One region of the Streptomyces sp. NPDC059454 genome, then DNA from elsewhere that is predicted to be linked to it. Evidence: riboswitches for the same ligand, from Rfam matches in the RefSeq annotation. Region 1 holds a riboswitch; each other region holds the start of a gene.

Region 1 (7,315 bases):
GCGTGCGCGGTCAGTCCTGGTGGATGCGGTTCCGAGGGCCATACCGGCAGGTTAGCCAGAGGGCGGCGGCCCCCCAACCGGATGCGGAACATTTATCCGAAATGCCGACTTGTTGTCCACCCCTTGGACAAACCTGAGACGCGCGGGGGTCATCCGGCGTCCGCGGGCGCCGCCTGCCGCAGCCGCTTCGCGAACTCGGCCGCCGCCGCGCCCGGGTCGTCCGCCTCGGTGACGGCCCGTACGACGACGACCCGGCGGGCGCCGGCGTCCAGCACCTCGTCGAGGTTGCCGAGGTCGATGCCACCGATGGCGAACCAGGGGCGCTCGGTGCCCAGGGCGGCGGTGTACCGGACCAGGCCGAGGCCGGGGGCGTGACGCCCGGGCTTGGTGGGGGTGGGCCAGCAGGGGCCGGTGCAGAAGTAGTCCACGCCGGGCTGGACGGCCGCCGCGGCGGCCTCGGACTCGGCGTGGGTGGAGCGGCCGATCAGGACGCCGTCGCCGAGGATCGCGCGGGCGGCGGGAACGGGCAGGTCGCCCTGGCCCAGGTGGAGCACGTCGGCGCCGGCGGCGTGGGCGACGTCCGCGCGGTCGTTGACCGCGAGCAGCTTGCCGTGCCGGGCGCAGGCGTCGGCGAGGACCGCCAGGTGCTCCAGCTCCTCGCCGGCCTCCATGCCCTTGTCCCGCAGCTGCACGATGTCGACCCCGCCGGCCAGGACCGCGTCCAGGAACTCCGCGAGATCACCCTGCCGCCTGCGGGCGTCGGTGCACAGATAGACCCGGGCTTCGGCGAGCCGGGCGCGAGCGGTGGCGGTCATCAAGTCTCCCCGTGGACACCCCCGCCTTCGGGCGGGGGAGGAAGCGGACTCCTGCGGACCAGGGCAGGGAGCGGTCCTTCGCCCCGGGGCGAAGGACCGTCCCGCCGCGCAGCAGGAACATGGGTGGATCGAGTAGTGGGTTCGGCTCCGCCCGGCCGGCGGAGATCAAGCCGTCCGGGTCTGCCGCCGGGCCGGCGGAATGTCAGGTCTGTGAGCCGGCGCGGGAGCGATGACCGGTACACCGGCCCCCGCCGTTCGTCCGGGTCGGCTGCTGCCGATGAGGCGGAAGGCTCAACCCGCGCAACCCGCGAGGGCTGAATCTCCCTGCTCCGGCTTGGAGAGATGTCGAACGAGGGCCCCCGGCGGGCACCACCGGCCGGGGCTCGCCGCCCCGGCCGGTGGTGTTCGGGTGGGTGGACGACCGGGTCCGGGTCAGACCGCGAGCGCCTGGGCCCGGCGCTTCACCTCCGTGCCGCGGTTCTCGCTGAGTGCCTGCGCGGGCGTGCCCGGCAGGCTGGGGTCGGCGGTGAAGAGCCATTCCAGCATCTCTTCGTCCGTGAAGCCGTCGTCCCGCAGGAGCGTCAGGGTCCCGGTCAGGCCCTTGACCACCTTGTCCCCGTCGATGAAGGCGGCGGGCACGTGCAGCGCGCGGTTCTCACCTCGGCGTACGGCGATGAGCTGGCCCTCCTTGACCAGCTGCCGGACGCGCGTCACCTCGACGCCGAACATCTCGGCGATGTCGGGAAGCGTGAGCCAGGCGGGGACGAGAGCATCGATCTTTGCGTCAATCTCGGTCACGGGACAAGCCTGCCACCTGCCACCGACAGCCGGAAGTCAGCCCCGCCCACCTGGGCGGACGCGCCGGGCCGGGGGCGTCACGCCGTCGCCGACTTCAGGGGCCGCGCCGGATCCGCCAGCAGCTCCGCGTCCATCGCCGTGCCCGCCTCGATCAGCCTGCGCCCCTGCGCCAGGTCCCGGGGCCGCCCCACCGCGAGCAGCGCGACCGGGCGGGACTCCCGCAGCCAGCAGACGCTCCACGCCGCCTCGGCGGGGTCCCCGCGCCACACCATCCGGTCGGCGCCCGTGTGATGCCCGGCGTACTGCACGAAGCGCCCGAACTGCTCGGACCAGAAGTACGGCACCGGGTCGTAGACCGCCGGCTCCCGGCCGGCGGGCGCGCCGAGGATGTTCACGGCGACCGTGCGCGGCCCCTGGAGGGCGTTGTCCCAGTGGTGGACCAGCAGACGTTCGCCGTAGCGCCCGGACGGGAAGGACGCGCAGTCGCCGACCGCGTACACGTCCGGCAGGGAGGTGGCCAGATGGCGGTCGGCGACGACCTCCCCGTGCGCCCCGAGCCCGATCCCGGAACCCGCCAGCCAGGCGGTGGCGGGCCGGGCCCCGATGCCGACGACCACGGCGCCCGCGGGCAGCCGCGTGCCGTCGTCCAGGAACACGGCGCCGGGTTCGACGCGCTCCACGCGCGCGTGCGTGCGCAGCGTGACGCCGGCCTCGGCGTACCAGGCGGCCATCGGGGCGGCCACCTCGGCGGGCAGCGCCCCGACGAGCGGCCGCTCCTCGGCCTCCACGACGGTGACCGCGCAGCCCGCCTCGCGGGCCGCCGTGGCGAACTCCGCACCGATCCAGCCGGCGCCGGCCACCACGATGTCGTGCTGCCGCGCGAGCACCGGCCGCAGCCGCGCGGCGTCGTCCAGGGTGCGCAGCAGATGCACACCGGGCACGCCCTCCGCGCCCGGCAGCCGGACCGGTTCCGCACCGGTGGCGACCACCAGGACGTCGTACGGGACGGGCCCGGCCTCCGTGTCCAGCTCGTGGTCGCCGGGGCGCAGGCCCAGCACCTCGCAGCCGAGCCGCAGTTCGATGCCGGCGTCCTCGAAGTCGACGTCGAAGGCGGAGTCCTCGGCCTTGCCGAGCAGCACGGCCTTGGACAACGGTGGCCTGTCGTACGGCTGGTGGGGTTCCGCGCCGATCAGGGTCACGGTGCCGGTGAAGCCCTGCTCCCGCAGGGCGAGGGCGGTCTGCACGCCGGCCATGCCCGCGCCCGCCACCACCACCCGCCGCGGCTTCGGCTGTCCCGGTTCCTGCGTCTGCTCGCTCACCCGATCACCTTAGACACCCGGCACGGCGTCGATCAGCCGAGCTGCTCCACCACACTCGTCCCGCTGCCCGGCTGCGACTCCCACTCCCAGCTCTCCTCCAGCCGTACCCGTCCGTCGGGCAGCTCCACGACCGTCGACACGCAGTGCCCCGAGGAGGTGGTGCCGTCCCGCTTGAGCTGCACGTACCGGAAGTCCAGCCGGTCCCCCGCGCGGGTGCCCACCAGGTGCCCGCGCACGATGTCGCCGCCCGCGTACTCGGCCCAGATCTCACCGTTCCGCTCGTGGTAGACGAAGCGGGTACGGGTGCCGACCTGGCCGGGGGCCTGGTCGGCCACAGGGGCGAGGACGAGTCCGTCGAGCGACAGTGCCACGCGGAGGCTCCCTTACAAGCGCGATGTACTGCGGGCTAGGGTGGCCAACGTACAAGCACTCGCGGGAGCCCGGACGCACCGGGCTGAGAGGGAGGCTGGCGGCCTCCGACCGTACGAACCTGATCCGGGTCATGCCGGCGAAGGGAGGGGCTGGACGCCCATGTCGCCCACGCGTACCTCAGACGTCCTCGTCGTCGGGGGCGGAATCATCGGACTGGTCACGGCCTGGCGGGCCGCGCAGCGCGGTCTCGCCACGGCCGTGGTGGACCCCGAGCCGGGCGGCGGCGCCGCCCGGGTGGCCGCCGGGATGCTGGCCGCCGTCACGGAACTGCACTACGGCGAGGAGACCCTGCTCGGTCTGAACCTCGCCTCCGCGCGGCGCTATCCCGGCTTCGCGGCCGAGCTGACCGAACTGACCGGCCGCGACCTCGGCTACCGCGCGTGCGGCACGCTCGCCGTGGCGCTGGACGCCGACGACCGCGCCCACCTGCGGGAACTGCACGCCCTGCAGCAGCGGTCGGGGCTGGAGTCGCAGTGGCTGTCGGGGCGCGAGTGCCGGCGCCTGGAGCCGATGCTCGCCCCCGGCGTGCGCGGCGGCCTGCGGGTGGACGGTGACCACCGGATCGACCCCCGGCGGCTGGCGGCCGCGCTGGTCACCGCCTGTGAGCGCGCGGGCGTGAGCGTCCACCGCGCGCGGGCCGAGCGGCTCGTCGTCGCGGGAGACCGCGCGACGGGCGTCGTCACGGCCGACGGCACCGAGCTCGGCGCCGGGCAGGTGGTGCTCGCCGCGGGCAGCCTCAGCGGGCGGCTCGCGGGCGTCCCCGAGGACGTGCTGCCGCCCGTGCGTCCCGTGAAGGGACAGGTGGTACGGCTGACGATGCCCGCGCGGCACGGTCCCTTCCTGAACCGGACCGTGCGGGCCGTGGTGCGCGGCAGCCACGTCTACCTGGTGCCGCGCGAGAACGGCGAGCTGGTGATCGGGGCGACCAGCGAGGAGATGGGCTGGGACACGACGGTGACCGCGGGCGGCGTGTACGAGCTGCTGCGCGACGCCCACGAGCTGGTCCCCGGCATCACCGAGCTGCCGCTGACCGAGACCCTGGCCGGACTGCGCCCCGGCTCCCCCGACAACGCGCCGCTGCTCGGCCCGACCGGTCTCGAGGGGCTGCTGCTCGCCACCGGCCACTACCGCAACGGGGTCCTGCTGACACCGGTCACCGGCGACGCCATGGCGGAGGTCCTGACCACCGGCGCCCTGCCGGAGGTGGCCCGCCCGTTCACCCCCCGGCGCTTCGGCGCCGCCGTCCGCACGGAGCAGCCCGCATGAACGTCTCGGTCAACGGGGAGCGCCGGGAGTTCGCGCCCGGCACGGCTCTCGACCTCGTCGTGAAGTCGCTCACCGCGGCGCCCTCGGGGGTGGCCGCCGCCCTCAACGAAACCGTCGTCCCGCGCGCGCAGTGGCCCGCCACGCCCCTCTCCGAGGGTGACCGCGTGGAAGTCCTGACCGCCGTCCAGGGAGGCTGACCATGGCCGACGATCCGTTCCTCCTCGGCGGTACGCCCTTCACGTCCCGCCTGATCATGGGCACCGGCGGGGCGCCGAGCCTCGACGTGCTGGAGCGGGCGCTGGTGGCGTCCGGGACGGAGCTGACGACCGTCGCGATGCGGCGCGTGGACCCCACGGTGCACGGGTCCGTGCTGTCGGTGCTGGAGAAGCTGGGCATCCGGGTGCTGCCGAACACGGCGGGGTGCTTCACCGCCGGGGAGGCCGTGCTCACCGCGCGTCTCGCGCGGGAGGCGCTCGGCACGGACCTGATCAAGCTGGAGGTCATCGCCGACGAGCGGACCCTGCTGCCGGACCCGGTCGAGCTGCTGGACGCGGCGGAGACGCTGGTCGACGACGGGTTCACGGTGCTGCCGTACACGAACGACGATCCGGTGCTGGCGCGGAAGCTGGAGGAGGCCGGGTGTGCGGCGATCATGCCGCTGGGGTCGCCGATCGGGTCGGGGCTGGGGATCCGGAATCCGCACAACTTCGAGTTGATCGTGGAGCGGGCGGGGGTGCCGGTGATCCTGGACGCGGGGGCCGGGACCGCGTCGGACGCGGCGCTGGCGATGGAGCTGGGGTGTGCGGGGGTGATGCTGGCGTCGGCGGTCACCCGGGCGCAGGAACCGGTGCTGATGGCTTCCGCGATGCGGTGTGCGGTGGAGGCGGGGCGGCTGGCGCGGCTGGCGGGGCGGATTCCGCGGCGGTGGTACGCCGAGGCGTCGTCCCCTGCGGAGGGCATGGCCGTGCTGGATCCGGAGCGGCCGGCGTTCTAGCCCGCCGCACTCCGCGGGCGGGTTCTGCGTTTCCGTGGGCGATCGTGCCCTCAGGCCTTCAGGGCACTGGGGGAGGCACGATCGCCCGCGGTGACGCGGTACACGTCACAGGTCCGCTTCAACGGAGGTCGAAGCGGCGAAGGGTGTCGGTGGGGGCTCGTAGACTCGCTGCGTGGACACGACCCTTCAGGACCCTCTGGTCGGGCAGGTGCTCGACGGCCGGTATCGCGTCGAGGCGCGGATCGCGGTCGGCGGGATGGCCACGGTCTACCGGGCCGTGGACACCCGTCTCGACCGCGTCCTCGCGCTCAAGGTGATGCACCCCTCCCTCGCGGCCGACGGCTCGTTCGTCGAGCGGTTCATCCGCGAGGCGAAGTCGGTCGCCCGGCTGGCCCATCCGAACGTGGTGCAGGTCTTCGACCAGGGCACCGACGGGGCGTACGTCTATCTGGCGATGGAGTACATCGCCGGCTGCACCCTGCGCGACGTGCTGCGCGAGCGCGGGGCGCTCCAGCCGCGCGCCGCGCTGGACATCCTGGAGCCGGTGCTGGCCGCGCTCGGCGCCGCGCACCGGGCCGGGTTCGTGCACCGCGACATGAAGCCCGAGAACGTGTTGATAGGGGACGACGGCCGGGTCAAGGTCGCCGACTTCGGGCTGGTCCGCGCCGTGGACTCGGTGACGAACACCACGGGCACCGTGCTGGGCACGGTCTCGTACCTGGCCCCGGAGCAGATCGAGAACGGCATCGCCGACCCCCGCGTGGACGTCTACGCCTGCGGCATCCTGCTCTACGAGATGCTGACCGGCGAGAAGCCGCACGACGGCGACTCCCCCGCGATCGTGCTCTACAAGCACCTGCACGACGACGTGCCGGCCCCGTCGGCCGCCGTGCCCGGCATGGCGTACGAGCTGGACGAGCTGGTCGCGTCGGCGACCGCCCGCAACCCCGAGGTCCGCCCGCACGACGCGGTGGCGCTGCTCGCGCGGGCCCGCGCGGGGCGCGGCCGGCTCACCGCCGAACAGCTCGACGCGGTCCCGCCGCGGGCGCTGACGTCGGAGCACGACAACGCGGAGGACCGTACGAGCGTCATCCCGCGCTCGCTCGGCGTCCCCCGCCCGCTGCCCGTCAACGAGGACGAGGCCGCGGACCCCGTGCACCACACCAGCCGGTTCCGGTCACCGCCGCCGCTGCCGCCCCGGCACCGGACCGCGCTGCGGCGCGGTCCGATGGCGATCGTCGTGGCCGTGCTCCTGGTCCTCGGGGCCGGCACGGGCATCTGGTACATCAACTCCGGCCAGTTCACCAAGGTCCCACCGCTGCTGGGGAAGACCGAGCAGGAGGCCAGGGACCGGCTGGCGGACGCCGGGCTGGACACCGGCCAGGTGAAGGAGGCGTACAGCGACACCGTGGAGCGGGGCACGGTGATCAGCACCGACCCGAAGGCGGGCAGCCGCATCCGCGGCAACGACTCGGTGTCGCTGACCCTCTCCAAGGGCCCGCAGACCGTGCGGGTGCCCGACCTCGACGGCTACCCGCTGGACAAGGCGCGGGACCTGCTGAAGGACGACGGTCTGGAGCCGGGCATGGTGACCCGGGAGTTCAGTGACTCCGTGGACCGGGGCTCGGTGATCTCCACGGAGCCGGGCAAGGGCACCGAGGTCCGCGCGGGCTCGGCGGTGGCGCTGAGCG
Region 2 (7,315 bases), on a different contig from region 1:
GCTGTCTATCAGTATTTGAAAACTCACTCCTTGTGATCTGCTGTGTACTTTCAGCAAGATTCCCTCTGGTGTCCGGGTCCATGCCCGGCCAGTCCGTGGCGAATGACGGGGTAGGCGATGCGCGAATCCGTACAGGCAGAGGTCATGATGAGCTTTCTCGTGTCGGAGGAGCTGTCCTTCCGCATCCCGGTGGAGCTCCGCTACGACACCTGTGATCCCTACGCCGTACGGCTGACCTTCCACTTGCCGGGGGACGCTCCCGTGACCTGGGCGTTCGGCCGGGAGTTGCTGGTCGACGGCGTCGGCCGGCCGTGCGGGGAGGGCGACGTACGCGTCTCGCCGGTGGACCCCGACGCGCTGGGCGAGGTGCTGATCCGGCTTCAGGTCGGCAGCGACCAGGCGCTGTTCCGTTCCTCGACCGCACCGCTCGTGGCCTTCCTCGACCGCACCGACAAGCTGGTGCCACTGGGCCAGGAGGGGGCGCTCGCCGACTTCGACGCCCACCTCGACGACGCGCTGGACCGGATCCTGGCGGAGCAGAGCGCCGGCTGAAGCGTTATGCCAGTCGGGTGGGCCGGTGGCGGAACGCTTCAGCGCGTTCCGCCCGCCACGCGGGACATCAGCGCTTACGACGTCTGCCCCGCCCGCCGCGTCCCGCGGCCGGCCGAGCGTCCGGTGTCTGCCCGGTCCCCTGTGCCTGTGCCGGCCCGTGTCCCTGAGCCGTCGGGCGGTCGGCCGAGACCACCAGCGCGGCCAGGGCCGTGGTCACCGGCACCGAGGCCACCAGGCCGATCGAGCCGATCAGGGTGCGCACGATCTCCTCCGCGACCAGCTCGCTGTTGGTCACCGTCCCCACACCGCTCTGCGCGATGGAGAACAGCAGCAGCAGCGGCAGTGCGGCACCCGCGTAGGCGAGGACCAGCGTGTTGACCACGGACGCGATGTGATCGCGGCCGATGCGGATGCCCGCGCGGTACAGCCCGCGCCGGCCCGTCGACGGGTTGGCCTCGTGCAGTTCCCAGACCGCGGACGTCTGGGTGACCGTCACGTCGTCGAGGACACCGAGCGAGCCGATGATGACGCCGGCCAGCAGCAGACCGCTCATGTCGATCCCGGGATACAGCCCGTGGATCAGACCGGTGTTGTCGTCGGTGTTGCCGGTCAGCGCGGCCCACCCGATGAACACCGAGCCGAGGACGCCGATCAGCAGCAGCGAGATCAGTGTGCCGAGCACCGCCACCGAAGTACGCGCCGACAGTCCGTGACACAGATACAGCGCGATCAGCATGATCGCGCTCGCCCCCACCACCGCCACGACCAGCGGGTTCGACCCCTGCAGGATCGCGGGCAGGATGAAGAAGTTGAGCACCAGGAAGCTGATCGCCAGCGCGACCAGCGCCATCACGCCACGCAGTCGCCCCACGGCCACGACGGCGAGCGCGAAGATGCCCGCGAGCAGCGCCAACGGGAAGCGCCGGTTCACATCGGTGACCGAGTACTGGAGGTCCTCGGGCGCGGAGGGCTCGTAGGCGACCACGACCTCCTGGCCCTCGCTCAGCTGCCGGGACTGGTCCGGCTGCACGATCTCGTTGAACGTACGGCCCTTGTCGTCGCCGGTGTCGACCCGGATCGTCGCCTTCTTGCAGGTGCCGTCCGCCTGCTGCTGGGCGGACGAGCCCTCGGCCGTGGAGGTGTCGCCGGTCGGGACGCCCCCGGAGGCGTTGACGGACTGACAGCTCACCTCGACCACCTTGGTGACCGTGGCGTGCTGCGTCTGCCGGTCGAAGCCGACGCCGGTGCGCTCGTGTGCCGGGGCACCGCCCGGCCACAGCACGGCGAGTCCGATCAGCACCGCCGCCGCGAACGGGATCAGGATCGCCGCGATGACCTTGCGCAGGTGCTGGGAGACGGGTGCCGCCGGGCCGTGACCGTGGCTGTGTCCGTGCGCGTGGCCGTGACCACCGCCGTCCCCGGCGCCGGGTGTGCGCGACGGCTCGGGCGGTTGATACGGAGGAGGCTGATTGGGGGTCACCGCCCGATCATCGCAAGAACAGGAGGGGCCCTCTGTTCACCGCGCCAGAAATGACGCTAGCGTGGAGGCGCTTTTGTACACGCGGGAGCTCGGAGCACCGGGCTGAGAGGGCGCTGACCTCCGTCCCAACGACGTTTCACATGAAACATCACTGTAGGGCGAGTGATGTTTCCCACGGAACGTCGGCAGACGGAAACCGCTGCGTCGACCGCCGAACCTGTTACCGGGTAATGCCGGCGTAGGGAGTAGGTCTCATGACCAACAAGGACGCACGCACGCCTGCCTTCACGCAGGACCCGACGGAGACGTCGGTGAACGGGGAGGCCGGGAAGTCCATCGGCTGGCACAAGGCGTACGTCGAGGGCACACGCCCCGACCTGCGGGTGCCGGTCCGTCAGGTGCACCTCACCAACGGGCAGTCGGTCACGTTGTACGACACATCGGGCCCGTACACCGATCCACTCGTCGACACCGACGTCCGCCGGGGCCTGGCTCCGCTGCGGGAGAACTGGATCATCGCCCGCGGTGACACCGATGAGTACGCGGGCCGTCCCGTCCGTCCCGAGGACGACGGGATCAAGCACACCTCTCCACGCGGGGGCCTGCGCAATCTGGACGCCGTGTTCCCCGGCCGGCCGCGCCTGCCGCGCCGGGGCCGCGCGGGCCGGGCGGTCACGCAGTTGGCGTACGCGCGCCGCGGCGAGATCACGCCCGAGATGGAGTTCGTGGCGGTCCGGGAGAACGTCTCCCCCGAGGTGGTCCGTGAGGAGATCGCGGCGGGCCGGGCGGTGCTGCCGGCCAACGTCAACCATCCGGAGATCGAGCCGATGATCATCGGCAAGCGGTTCCTGGTGAAGGTCAACGCCAACATCGGCAACTCGGCGGTGACGTCCTCCATCGAGGAGGAGGTCGAGAAGATGACCTGGGCGACCCGCTGGGGCGCCGACACGGTCATGGACCTCTCCACCGGCCGGAACATCCACACCACCCGCGAGTGGGTGCTGCGCAACTCCCCTGTTCCCATCGGCACCGTGCCGCTCTACCAGGCCCTGGAGAAGGTCGACGGCCGGGCCGAGGAACTGACCTGGGAGATCTACAAGGACACGGTCGTCGAGCAGGCCGAGCAGGGCGTGGACTACATGACGGTCCACGCGGGCGTGCGCCTCGCGTACGTACCGCTCACCGCCAACCGCAAGACCGGCATCGTCTCCCGCGGTGGGTCGATCATGGCCGCGTGGTGCCTGGCGCACCACAAGGAGTCGTTCCTGTACGAGAACTTCGAGGAGCTCTGCGAGATCCTCGCCGCGTACGACGTCACGTACTCGCTCGGCGACGGCCTGCGACCCGGGTCGATCGCGGACGCCAACGACGAGGCACAATTCGCGGAGTTGCGCACGCTCGGGGAACTCAACACGATCGCGAAGCGTTTCAACGTTCAGACCATGATCGAGGGCCCGGGACATGTCCCGATGCACAAGATCAAGGAGAACATCGACCTTCAGCAGGAGATCTGCGATGAAGCCCCGTTCTATACGCTCGGCCCGCTGACGACGGACGTCGCGCCCGCGTACGACCACATCACGTCCGGCATCGGCGCCGCGATGATCGCCTGGTGGGGCACGGCCATGCTCTGCTACGTCACGCCCAAGGAGCACCTGGGCCTGCCCAACCGCGACGACGTCAAGACCGGCGTCATCACCTACAAGATCGCCGCCCACGCGGCCGACCTCGCCAAGGGCCACCCGGGTGCCCAGGAATGGGACGACGCGCTGTCCGACGCCCGCTTCGAGTTCCGGTGGGAGGACCAGTTCAACCTCGCCCTCGACCCGGACACGGCACGCGAGTTCCACGACGAGACCCTGCCGGCGGAACCCGCCAAGACGGCCCACTTCTGCTCGATGTGCGGCCCGAAATTCTGTTCGATGAAGATCTCCCAGGACATCCGTCGTGAACACGGCGGGAGCCGGGACGAGATCGAGGAGGGGATGGCACAGAAGTCGAAGGAGTTCGCGGAGGCGGGCAATCGCGTGTATCTGCCGATCACGGACTGAGCGTTCACCGCGGGCGGCGCGGGGGCGGTGCCCGTGGTGGGTGCCGCTCCCGCGGGGCGGCAGGTGCGGTTGCCCCTCCCCTCCGCCGGGGCGAGTGGGCAGACTGGCCGCATGACAGCGAGTCCGATGAACAAGGGGTCCAATCTTCCCGTCGATGCCCGCGTGGTGCGCGTTGAGCTCGCTTGGGCGGCCGGGGCCGGGGTGCCCGACATCGATGCCTCGGCGCTGCTCCTCACGGAGGCCGGGCGGGTACGGGACGACGGGGACTTCGTCTTCTACAACCAGTCTCGTCACGCGTCCGGCGCCGTGACACATCTCGGGAAACAGCGCGGCACACGGGACACGACCGACACCGTGGAGGTGGATCTGGGCGCCGTGGAAGGGATGGTCGAACGGATCGTGCTGTGCGCGTCGGCGGACGGCGGGACGTTCGGGCAGGTGCCGGGACTGGTGCTCAGGCTGCTCGACGCCGGGGCGGGGACCGAGCTGGCCCGGTTCGACATGGCGGCGGGGACGGAGACCGCTTTCATCGGCGGCGAGTTGTACCGGCGGCAGGGGAAGTGGAAGTTCCGGGCGGTGGGGCAGGGGTACGCCTCCGGGCTCGCGGGCCTGGCCACGGACTTCGGCATCACCGTGGACGACGTGCCCCCGGTCCCGCCGGCCACCGCGGCCCCGGCCCCGCCTCCCCCGCCCGTTCCTCCCGCGATGCCGGTCGCACCCGCCCGGCAGCCCTCCGCACCCGCCCGGCAGCCCTCCGCACCCCGTCCCCACCCCGGTGCCCCGCGGCTCACCAAGGGCGAGGAGCGGTTGCCCGTCGACATGCGCAAGCGGTTGTCGCTGCGCAAGGAGCAGGTGGCGGTCAGCCTGCACAAGCATGGGGCCGCCGGGGTCACCGCGCGCGTCATCCTCGTACTCGATGCCTCCGGGTCCATGTCCTTCCTGTACTCCAAGGGGGTCGTGGCCGACGTCGTCGAGCGGATGGCGGCGGTCGCGGCGCAGCTGGACGACGACGGTGAGATGCAGGCCTGGACGTTCGCCTCGAACCCGGCCCGGCTGCCGGATCTGCGGCTGGGGGAGCTTCCCGAGTGGCTGCGGCTGCATGTGCGCGTGGGGGAGGTGGGTCTGTTCCGGCGCGGGCGGAAGAAAGGGCTGGACCCCAGCCAGGTCGACATGCGGGACGTGGGCATCCAGAACGAGGAGCAGAAGGTCATCGCCGAGGTGCGCACGTTCGTCCGGGACCGTCCCGCGTCCGCTCCGACCCTCGTCCTGTTCTTCTCCGACGGTGGTGTCTACCGCAACAAGGAGATCGAGCACGAGCTCCGTGAGGCGGTGGAGGAACCGGTCTTCTGGCAGTTCGTGGGGCTGGGCAGATCCAACTACGGTGTGCTGGAGCGGTTCGACACACTGCCGGGACGCCGCGTCGACAACGTCGGGTTCTTCGCCGTCGACGACATCAGCACCGTGCCGGACGCGGAGTTGTACGACCGTCTGCTGTCCGAGTTCCCCCAGTGGATCACAGCCGCGGGACGGGCGGGGATTCTCTGAGACCCGGTCCGACCACTCGACCCGCCCGTCCGGCCCGATCACCCGGTCCGACCATCCACCCTGTCCATCCGGCTCGCGCCTCCGGAACGGAGAACGCAAGCCGACGGACGGGCCGCCCGGCTACTCCGGCTGGTGCTCCGGTCCCCCGAAGTCCGGGCTCGAGTAGTCCGGACTGGAGTAGCTCGGCCGTGTGCCACGGGCCGCCCCCTCCTCCGGGCTGGAGAAGCCCGGCCGGCCGTACCCCAGGTGCGGGATGCGGCCGGACGGCGGGGGTGGTGCCGTGTGCTGCAGCGCGGTGACCGTCGCCGGGTCGGTGAGCGCGTCCCGCAGGAACGGCAGGATCCCCCGCTCCAGCAGGGCCTCGCGCCAGGCGTCCCTGGCCAGGGACACCTCCCCGTCGAGTTCGCGGTACGGCCCGCCGAGCGCCGAGGGCTTGTTGCGCAGCGCGGTGAGCAGCAGGCCCACGGCGGCGACGAGGACGGCGACCGCCGTCACCGCGCCGAACACCCATCCCGTGGTGAGCATGGTCCGGGTGAACGCGGCGCCGGGATCGAGCATCCGCAGGACGTAGCCGACGAGCAGGAAGATCGTGGCCGCGGTTCCGGCCAGGACGGGTGCCAGGACGGCGACGACGGCGCCGGCGCCGGCGCCGGCGGTCTCGGCGACCTCTCCCACGGTGGCGGCGAACCCCACCGCGTTCGTGCCCGGCTCGCTGGAACCGGACTCGCGGACGGGCGGGGCGGACGACGCCGGTGGCCGGCGCAGTTCCTCGCGGACCTTCACATAGTGCTGGTACTCGGTCGCCGCGGCCGTCGTGATGATCGCGGTGGCGTTGAGCGCCATCGTGCGCAGTTGTTCCGAGTTGAGCCGCTGGCCGACCGCGGCCAGTTCCGGGTGGTGTGGTGCGGAGCGCAGCGCCTCATCGAGAATCCGCTCGTATTCCTGGCGGTCCTCGTTCAGCAGGTGCTGCGGAACGCTGTTCATGTGCATCCCCCGATGCTCCGTAGGGCTTGTGGCTCGGCATGCTGACGAGCCGTCGGGCAGAAACGGAGGGGAGCCTGCTACGGATAAGCCGATGGTAGAGCGGTGACGGCGCGCGGTGACAGGGGGTTTACCGAAATTGGCACGTGCACGGTGCGGTTGCGGGCCGCACGGTCACGGCCCGCTGAACCGTCAGACGCCCAGCGGCAGTTGCTGGACCAGCAGTTTTCCGGCCATGGTGACCCCGCCGTCCATCGCGATGGCGAGTCCGTCGGCGTAGACATGAGGTCCGGTGACCACGGGGCCGCCGTCGTCCTCGCCGTCCTCGGAACCGACTTCGCCCGTCAGATACGGGATCGGGCTGTGGCCGTGAACGACCCGGGTGCCGCCGTACGTATCCAGCAGGGAGCGCACCGCGTCGGCGCCGCCCTCGTCACGGAAGGAGAACCGCTTGGTGAACTTGCGGAACAGGTCCCAGACCTCGTCGGCGTCGTTGCGGGTGAGCGTTTCGCGGACGGTGTCGTTGACCTCTTCGATGGAGCGGCCGTAGTCGAGGTAGGCGGTGGTGTCGGAGTGCAGCAGCAGGTGGCCGTCGACCTCCTCGACGGCGTCGAGACGGGCCATCCACTGCAGGTGGTGGTCCTGGAGGCGGTCCATGTCGGTCTTCTGCCCGCCGTTGAGCAGCCAGGCCGCCTGGAAGGTGGCG
Region 3 (7,315 bases), on a different contig from region 1:
CCGCGTTGACCCCCGCCCCCGCGCCGGTGGCGTGCAGATGGATGGTCCGCCGGGGCCCACGCAGGTCATGCACCGTGTCGTCCGGCAGCGTCCGCTGCGCCCACTCCACGATCTCCAGCCACTCGTCGATCGCGTCCGCGGCGACCTCGGGCGCGACCTCATAGGGCAGCCCGGCGGCCAGGGTGGCGTCCGCGCGGTGGACGGTCACCTCGTGCGTCATACGACGGGCCCAGAACCCGGCGTTGTCGATCCCGGCCCAGCTCCACACCTTCGCGTCCGGCCCGGCCTCCCGCAGCGCGCCGACGACCAGTTCGCCGGACTCCGCCAGCCAGGCGTCCAGCGCGCCGGGATCGCCCCACGACTCGGGCCCGTCGAACCCCGGCACCCGATCCTCGGGGACGTCGTCCTCGGCCCCGGTCCGCACCATGACGTCCACCCAGCGCAGGGCGCCGCCGGTATGCCGTACGAGCTGCTCCAGGGACCAGTCGGGCGTGGTGGGCACGGTGCCGGACAGATCGGCGCCGGACGTCACGACCGTCCGCAACTGCCCTATCTGGTATGCGATTTCCTCGCAGTAGCGGTCATGCGCGAGTTGTGTCATGCCGTACACCCTAGGCAGCCGCGCTCATCCCAGCACGGCGATATCCGCCGCGTCGAACTCCACGCCCACCTCGTCCCCGACCTCCGGCGCGGCCCTGAGCGCGCAGGCCGCCTCCAGGCGGGGCGCGTCCTCGGGCTGGAGGTGGACGGTGACATGGGTGCCGCGGAAGGTGCGCGCGGCCACCGTGCAGCGCAGGCCCTCGCCGGCCGGGACCAGGCGGACACCGGCGGGGCGGACGAGGAGGGTTCGCGTGCCCCGCGGGGCGCCTTCCGGAACGGGGAGCCTGCCCCAGGGGGTCACCGCGACATCGTCGCCCACCGTCGCCCCGACGACGTTCTCGAAGCCGAGGAAGCGGGCCACGAACGCGTCGGCCGGACGCTGCCACACCTCGAGTGGCGTACCGGACTGGGCGATCCGCCCGTCCCGCATCACCACCACCCGGTCGGCCAGCGCGAACGCCTCACCCTGGTCGTGCGTCACGGCGAGCACCGTGGTACCCAACCGGCCGAACAGCTCGCGCAGTTCGACGACCAGCCGTTCCCTGAGCGACCGGTCGAGCTGCCCGAGCGGCTCGTCGAGCATCAGCAGCCGGGGGCTGGGGGCGAGAGCGCGGGCGAGCGCGACGCGCTGCTGCTCGCCGCCGGACAACGCGGCGACGGCGCGTCCGGCCGCGTCCGGCAGTCCCACGAGATCCAGCAACTCCTGTACGCGGTCCCCCTGTTCGCCCCGCGACGCGCCGTGCATGCGCAGGCCGAAGGCGACATTGCCGCCCACGTCCCGCTGCGGGAAGAGCTGGTGGTCCTGGAACATCAGTCCGACGCCGCGCCGGTGCGCCGGCACACCCGCCTGGTCGTGTCCGTCGAGCCGGATCCGCCCGGAGTCGAGCGGCTGCAGCCCGGCCACCGCCCGCAGCAGCGTGGACTTGCCGCTGCCGCTGGGGCCGAGCACACAGACGATCTCGTGCTCGGCGACCTCCAGGTCGACGGCGTCCAGCACCGCCCGCCCACCGAAGCGGACGGTCGCGGCCTGAAGGCTCAGCAGCATCTAGAACTCCCCGGTCCGGTCGGTCCGCAGCCGCTCCAGCACGAGCAGCGCCACCGCGCACACGATCATCAGAATCGTCGACAGGGCCATCGCCTGGCCGTAGTTGAGGTCCCCGGGCCGCCCCAGCAGCCGTGCCACGGCGACCGGCAGCGTCGGATTGTCCGGCCGCGCGATGAACACCGTCGCCCCGAACTCCCCGAGCGACACCGCGAAGGCGAACCCGGCCGCGATCAGCAGCGCCCGCCGCACCAACGGCAGGTCCACCTCCCGCCACGCCCGCCACGGCGACGCCCCGAGCACCGCCGCCGCCTCCCGCAGCCGTACGTCCACGGCCCGCAGCACCGGCAGCATGGTCCGTACGACGAAGGGGACGCCGACCAGCGCCTGCGCGAGCGGGACCAGGATCCAGGAGGCGCGGAGGTCCAGCGGCGGCTCGTCGAGGGCGATCAGGAAACCGAAGCCGACGGTCACCGCGGACACCCCGAGCGGCAGCATCAGCAGCGCGTCGAAGCCGCGCACCAGCCGTCCCGCGTCCCGCCGGGTCAGCGCCACGGCCGCGAGCCCTCCGATCACCACGGCGATGGCGGTGGCGGTGACGGCGTACTGCAGCGAGTTGCCGACCGCCTCGATCGGCGCGACGAGGAACACTCCCCCGTCGTCCTGGGTCAGCTCCCGGTAGTAGCCGAAATCGGCTGCTTCGAAGGAGCGTTCCACCAGTACGGCGAGCGGCAGCAGGAGCAGGACGGCGACGGTGGCGACGACCGAGCCCAGCAGTGCCCACTGTCCGGTGCCGCGCGGCCGGCGTGCGGTCGCCGAGGCGTCCACCAGCCGCAGCGCGGTCTCCCGCCGCCGTACGGTCCAGGCGTGCAGGGCGAGGATCGCGCCCACGGCGAAGAACTGGATCATCGTCAGGACGGCGGCCGTGGACAGGTCGAAGATCTCGGAGGTCTGCCGGTAGATCTCCACTTCGAGAGTGGAGAAGGTGGGCCCGCCCAGGATCTGCACCACGCCGAAGGAGGTGAAGGTGAACAGGAAGACCATCAGCGCGGCCGCCGCCACGGCGGGCGCGAGCGCGGGCAGGGTGACGGACCGCCAGGCCGCGAACCGTGAGGCGCCGAGCATCCGCGCGGCCTCCTCCTGCCGCGGGTCGAGCTGCGACCAGAGCCCGCCCACGGTGCGTACGACGACGGCGTAGTTGAAGAAGACGTGCGCGAGCAGGATCGCCCACACGGTGGTGTCCAGGCGCAGGCCCCACAGCTCGTCGAGGAGTCCGCCGCGTCCGACGAGCGCCATGAACGCCGTACCGACGACGACCGTGGGCAGCACGAACGGCACGGTGACCACGGCCCGCAGCACCTGCTTGCCGGGAAAGTCGAAGCGGGCGAGGACATACGCGCCGGGCAGGGCGACCAGCAGGGTGAGGGCGGTGGAGACGAGGGCCTGCCAGGTGGTGAACCACAGGACCTGACGGACGTCGGACTGCGCCAGTACGTCCCCGATCCGCCCGAGCTGCCAGGCCCCGTCGGCCTTCAGCCCGCGCGCGACGATCGCGGTGACGGGGTAGGCGAAGAAGACGGCGAAGAACGCGACGGGCACGGCCAGCAGACCGAGCCGCGCCGCGCTCCCGCGCCGTTTCGCCGCGGCTCGCGTCACTTCAGTACGAGCGAGGTCCACGACTTGACCCACTGGTCACGGTTGTCGGCGATCTTCGCCGGGTCCATGGTCTGCGGGTCCTTCGCCTGCGGCCCGAACTTCACGAACTCCTCGGGCACCTGGGCGGCCTCCCGCACCGGGTAGACGAACATGTTGAGCGGCATGTCGTCCTGGAACGTCTTGCTGATCAGGAAGTCGAGCAGCGCCTTGCCGCCCTCGGGGTTCTCGGCGTTGCTCAGCAGCCCCGCGTACTCGACCTGCCGGAAGCAGGTGCCCTCGGCGACGCCGGTGGGCGCGGTCTCCGGCTTCGGGTCGGCGTAGATGACCTCGGCGGGCGGCGAAGAGGCGTACGACACCACCAGCGGCCGGTCGGCCTTGGCCTGCTTGCCGCCCGCCGAGCCGGAGAACTCCTCGTTGTAGGCCTGCTCCCAGCCGTCGACCGCCTTCACGCCGTTGGCCTTGAGCTTCTTCCAGTAGTCCTGCCAGCCCTCGTCCCCGTACTTGGCGGCGGTGCCGAGCAGGAAGCCGAGGCCGGGCGAGGAGGTGGAGGCGTTCTCGACGACGAGGAGGTCCTTGTACGCGGGCTTGATCAGGTCGTCGAAGGTCTTCGGCGGGGTCAGGTCGTGCTCGCTGAACCACGCCTTGTCGTAGTTGACGCAGACGTCACCGGTGTCGACGGGGGTGACCCGGTGCTTGTCCTGGTCCACGCGGAACTCGTCCAGGATCAGGTCGGATCCCTTCGCCTCGTACGACTGGAACAGCCCGTTGTCGAGGGCGCGGGAGAGCAGGGTGTTGTCGACGCCGAAGAAGACGTCGCCCTGCGGGTTGTCCTTGGTCAGAACGGCCTTGTTCACGGCCTGCCCGGCGTCGCCGTCCTCGAGGACCCTGAGCTTGTATCCGGACTGCTTCTCGAAGGCGGCGACGACGTCCTTCGACACGGCCCACGAATTGTGGCTGACGAGGGTCACGGTCCTGGACCCGCCACCGCTCGCGCCGTCCCCGTCGGACGACCCGCACGCGGACAGCGTGACCAGCCCCAGCCCGACGGCCAGGACCGTGACCTTCTTGGTGATGCCCACTTGATTCCTCCTGGAGTGACCAGGAAGAGACGCGGCCCTGCCCGGGACCCCTGGGCGAGGTCCCGGGCAGGGCGCAACAGCTCGAGTGATGACCGATCTCCCTACCCAGAATGACCTGGGCCAGGTTCGGAGGGTCTGCGGCCGGTGCCGCACTCTCAGCGCTGTGGCGCTCCCCTGTCGGAATATGAAGATGTGCTTACGCGAGTCACATTACCTCTCGCTCGCGGCGAGCTGACCACACGCCCCGTCGATCTCCTGTCCACGGGTGTCCCGGACCGTCACCGGCACACCGTGCGCGGCGATCGCCTCCACGAACGCCTTCTCGTCCTCGGGCCGGGAGGCGGTCCACTTGGAGCCGGGCGTGGGGTTGAGCGGGATCAGGTTGACGTGCACAGGCCGACCCTTGAGCATCCGCCCGAGTCGGTCACCGCGCCAGGCCTGGTCGTTGATGTCCCGGATGAGCGCGTACTCGATGGACAGTCGCCGCCCGGACCTGGCCGCGTACTCGAACCCGGAGTCGAGCACCTCGCGCACCTTCCACCGCGTGTTCACGGGAACGAGGGTGTCGCGCAGTTCGTCGTCGGGGGCGTGCAGCGAGATGGCGAGCCGGCACTTGAAGCCCTCGTCGGAGAACCGGTGGATCGCCGGGACGAGACCGACGGTGGACACGGTGATCCCGCGCTGCGACAGCCCGAGCCCGTCCGGCTCGGGGTCGGTGAGCCGGCGGATCGCCCCGACCACCCGGTTGTAGTTGGCGAGCGGCTCCCCCATGCCCATGAACACGATGTTGCTGAGCCGCGCCGGGCCTCCCGGCACCTCGCCGTCCCTGAGCGCCCGCATGCCGTCCACAATCTGGTGCACGATCTCGGCGGTCGACAGGTTGCGGTCCAGCCCGGCCTGCCCGGTCGCGCAGAACGGGCAGTTCATACCGCAGCCCGCCTGGGAGCTGATGCACATGGTCACCCGGTCCGGGTAGCGCATCAGCACGGACTCGACGAGCGTGCCGTCGAACAGCTTCCACAGCGTCTTGCGGGTGGTGCCCTGGTCGGTCGACAGATGCCGTACGACCGTCATCAGCTCCGGAAGCAGCGCCTCCTGCAACGTGCCGCGGGAACCGGCGGGGATGTCGGTCCACTGCTCCGGTTCGTGCGCGTACCGCGCGAAGTAGTGCTGGGACAGCTGCTTGGCGCGGAACGGCTTCTCACCGACCGCGGCGACCGCCTCCTTGCGCTCGGCGGGCGTGAGATCGGCGAGGTGCCGCGGCGGCTTCTTGGCTCCGCGCGGCGCGACAAAGGTGAGTTCTCCGGGCTTAGGCATGGCTGTACCAGTGTCGCAGATCCACACGGGTGACCCGGTCGGGCTCGGAACAGGCCTGCGATCACCACGAAGAGAGGGGAGACGTAGCTCTTCGTGCGGTGCCACGGGCCGCAGCAGCGGCGCGGTCCGCGGCGGCCCTTCCGGTCGAGGAGCGCATCGCACCACCGGCAGGGCAGGGCACCGTGGTACCTGCCGTCGTCCCCCCGCCTCGCCTGCGCCGTGGAACGGCCTTGGCCCTCCCGGACAGCGGCGGGCCCCCGCCCGGAGAGGACGGGGGCCCGAATCCGGCCACGCGGGTACGGGTCAGCCGGAGCCGACGAACAGGACCAACAGCAGCCACACCACCGGTGCCGTCGGCAGCAGGGAGTCCAGGCGGTCCATGATGCCGCCGTGGCCGGGGAGCAGCGTGCCCATGTCCTTGATGCCCAGATCACGTTTGATCATGGACTCGCCCAGGTCGCCCAGTGTGGCGCTGGCCGCGACCGCGAGGCCCAGCAGCAGGCCCTGCCACCAGCTGCCGCCGTCGATCAGGAACTCCATGCACAGCGCGCCGACGGCCATCGCGAACGACACCGCGCCCAGCAGGCCCTCGCGGGTCTTTCCGGGACTGATGCGCGGGGCGAGCTTGGTCTTGCCGAAGCGCCAGCCGACCGCGTACGCGCCGGTGTCGCTGACGACCGTCAGCAGCAGGAAGGTCAGGACGCGCCACGCGCCGTCGCCCGCGGTGAGCATCATCGCGACGAAGGTCGCCAGGAACGGCACGTAGAACGCCGCGAAGACACCCGCCGTGACGTCCTTGAGGTAGCCCTCGGGCGGCGCCGCCATACGCCAGACCAGCACCGCCAGCGCGGTGAGCGCCATGGCGATCCACGCCCCCTCGGCCCCCCGGGCGTACCCGGCGGCGACCATGGCCGCACCGCCCAGCGCGAGCGGAACGAGGGGCGCCTTGATGCCCTTGCGCTCCCGCAGCCGCGACGTCAGCTCCCACAGGCCCACCACCACGGCGAGGGCGACCACGCCGACGAAGACCGCCTTGACGACGAACAGCGACGCGACGATCACCACGCCGAGTCCGACGCCGACGCCTATCGCGGCACCCAGGTCCCGCCCCGCGCTCTTCTTCTGCGGTGCGGGGGCCGGCTGCGGGGCGTCGGGCATGGGCTCCGGATTCTGCGGCACCTCCCCCGGAAGGGGGCGGGCCCGCGTCGGCTCGTCTCGGAACAAGGGGCCGCTCAGCCGAGCGGCCCCTTGTTCCACATCCTGGCCTCCGCCGTGTTCGGGTACGTCGGGCACGATGGGCATGGGACGCGTGTGCTGCGCGTTGTGCGCATCGTACGCGGGACCCGCCGGAGCGGCCCCCCAGCCCTGCCCGTGGTCGGACGGCCCCCAGTACCCGGTCTGCGGCGTCCCCCAGGAAGAGTCGTTCATCAGACCTCGAGCAGCTCCGCTTCCTTGTGCTTCAGGAGCTCGTCCACCTGGGCGACGTACTTCGCGGTGGTGTCGTCGAGCTCCTTCTCCGCACGGCGGCCCTCGTCCTCGCCGACCTCGCCGTCCTTGACCATCTTGTCGATGGCGTCCTTGGCCTTGCGGCGGACGGAGCGGATGGAGACCTTCGCGTCCT

What was found. A riboswitch is a leader RNA that binds a small molecule or an ion and turns the genes downstream of it on or off. The one in region 1 is predicted to bind thiamine pyrophosphate.
Region 2: linked by a shared signal. The riboswitch ahead of thiC (phosphomethylpyrimidine synthase ThiC) and the one ahead of thiO (glycine oxidase ThiO) in region 1 are both predicted to bind thiamine pyrophosphate.
Region 3: linked by a shared signal. The riboswitch ahead of ACFXAE_RS02615 (thiamine ABC transporter substrate binding subunit) and the one ahead of thiO (glycine oxidase ThiO) in region 1 are both predicted to bind thiamine pyrophosphate.

The regions. Positions count from the first base shown of each region.
Region 1 is NZ_JBHYVC010000081.1:9,786-17,100, forward strand. Features, by position in the region: gene metF (methylenetetrahydrofolate reductase [NAD(P)H]) at 1-42, opposite strand, end outside; gene thiE (thiamine phosphate synthase) at 150-815, opposite strand; gene ACFXAE_RS33080 (Rv2175c family DNA-binding protein) at 1,248-1,613, opposite strand; gene ACFXAE_RS33085 (NAD(P)/FAD-dependent oxidoreductase) at 1,691-2,932, opposite strand; gene ACFXAE_RS33090 (hypothetical protein) at 2,965-3,303, opposite strand; TPP riboswitch at 3,355-3,466, shown strand; gene thiO (glycine oxidase ThiO) at 3,464-4,630, shown strand; gene thiS (sulfur carrier protein ThiS) at 4,627-4,827, shown strand; gene ACFXAE_RS33105 (thiazole synthase) at 4,830-5,624, shown strand; gene pknB (Stk1 family PASTA domain-containing Ser/Thr kinase) at 5,797-7,315, shown strand, end outside.
Region 2 is NZ_JBHYVC010000056.1:36,523-43,837, reverse strand. Features, by position in the region: gene ACFXAE_RS28570 (IclR family transcriptional regulator) at 1-19, shown strand, start outside; gene ACFXAE_RS28565 (SsgA family sporulation/cell division regulator) at 118-552, shown strand; gene ACFXAE_RS28560 (YibE/F family protein) at 620-2,032, opposite strand; TPP riboswitch at 2,104-2,294, shown strand; gene thiC (phosphomethylpyrimidine synthase ThiC) at 2,287-4,083, shown strand; gene ACFXAE_RS28550 (VWA domain-containing protein) at 4,210-5,628, shown strand; gene ACFXAE_RS28545 (hypothetical protein) at 5,749-6,618, opposite strand; gene ACFXAE_RS28540 (metallophosphoesterase) at 6,802-7,315, opposite strand, start outside.
Region 3 is NZ_JBHYVC010000003.1:8,605-15,919, forward strand. Features, by position in the region: gene ACFXAE_RS02600 (maleylpyruvate isomerase family mycothiol-dependent enzyme) at 1-601, opposite strand, end outside; gene ACFXAE_RS02605 (ABC transporter ATP-binding protein) at 626-1,645, opposite strand; gene ACFXAE_RS02610 (ABC transporter permease) at 1,646-3,319, opposite strand; gene ACFXAE_RS02615 (thiamine ABC transporter substrate binding subunit) at 3,295-4,377, opposite strand; TPP riboswitch at 4,458-4,563, opposite strand; gene rlmN (23S rRNA (adenine(2503)-C(2))-methyltransferase RlmN) at 4,588-5,694, opposite strand; gene ACFXAE_RS02625 (phosphatidate cytidylyltransferase) at 5,998-7,122, opposite strand; gene frr (ribosome recycling factor) at 7,122-7,315, opposite strand, start outside.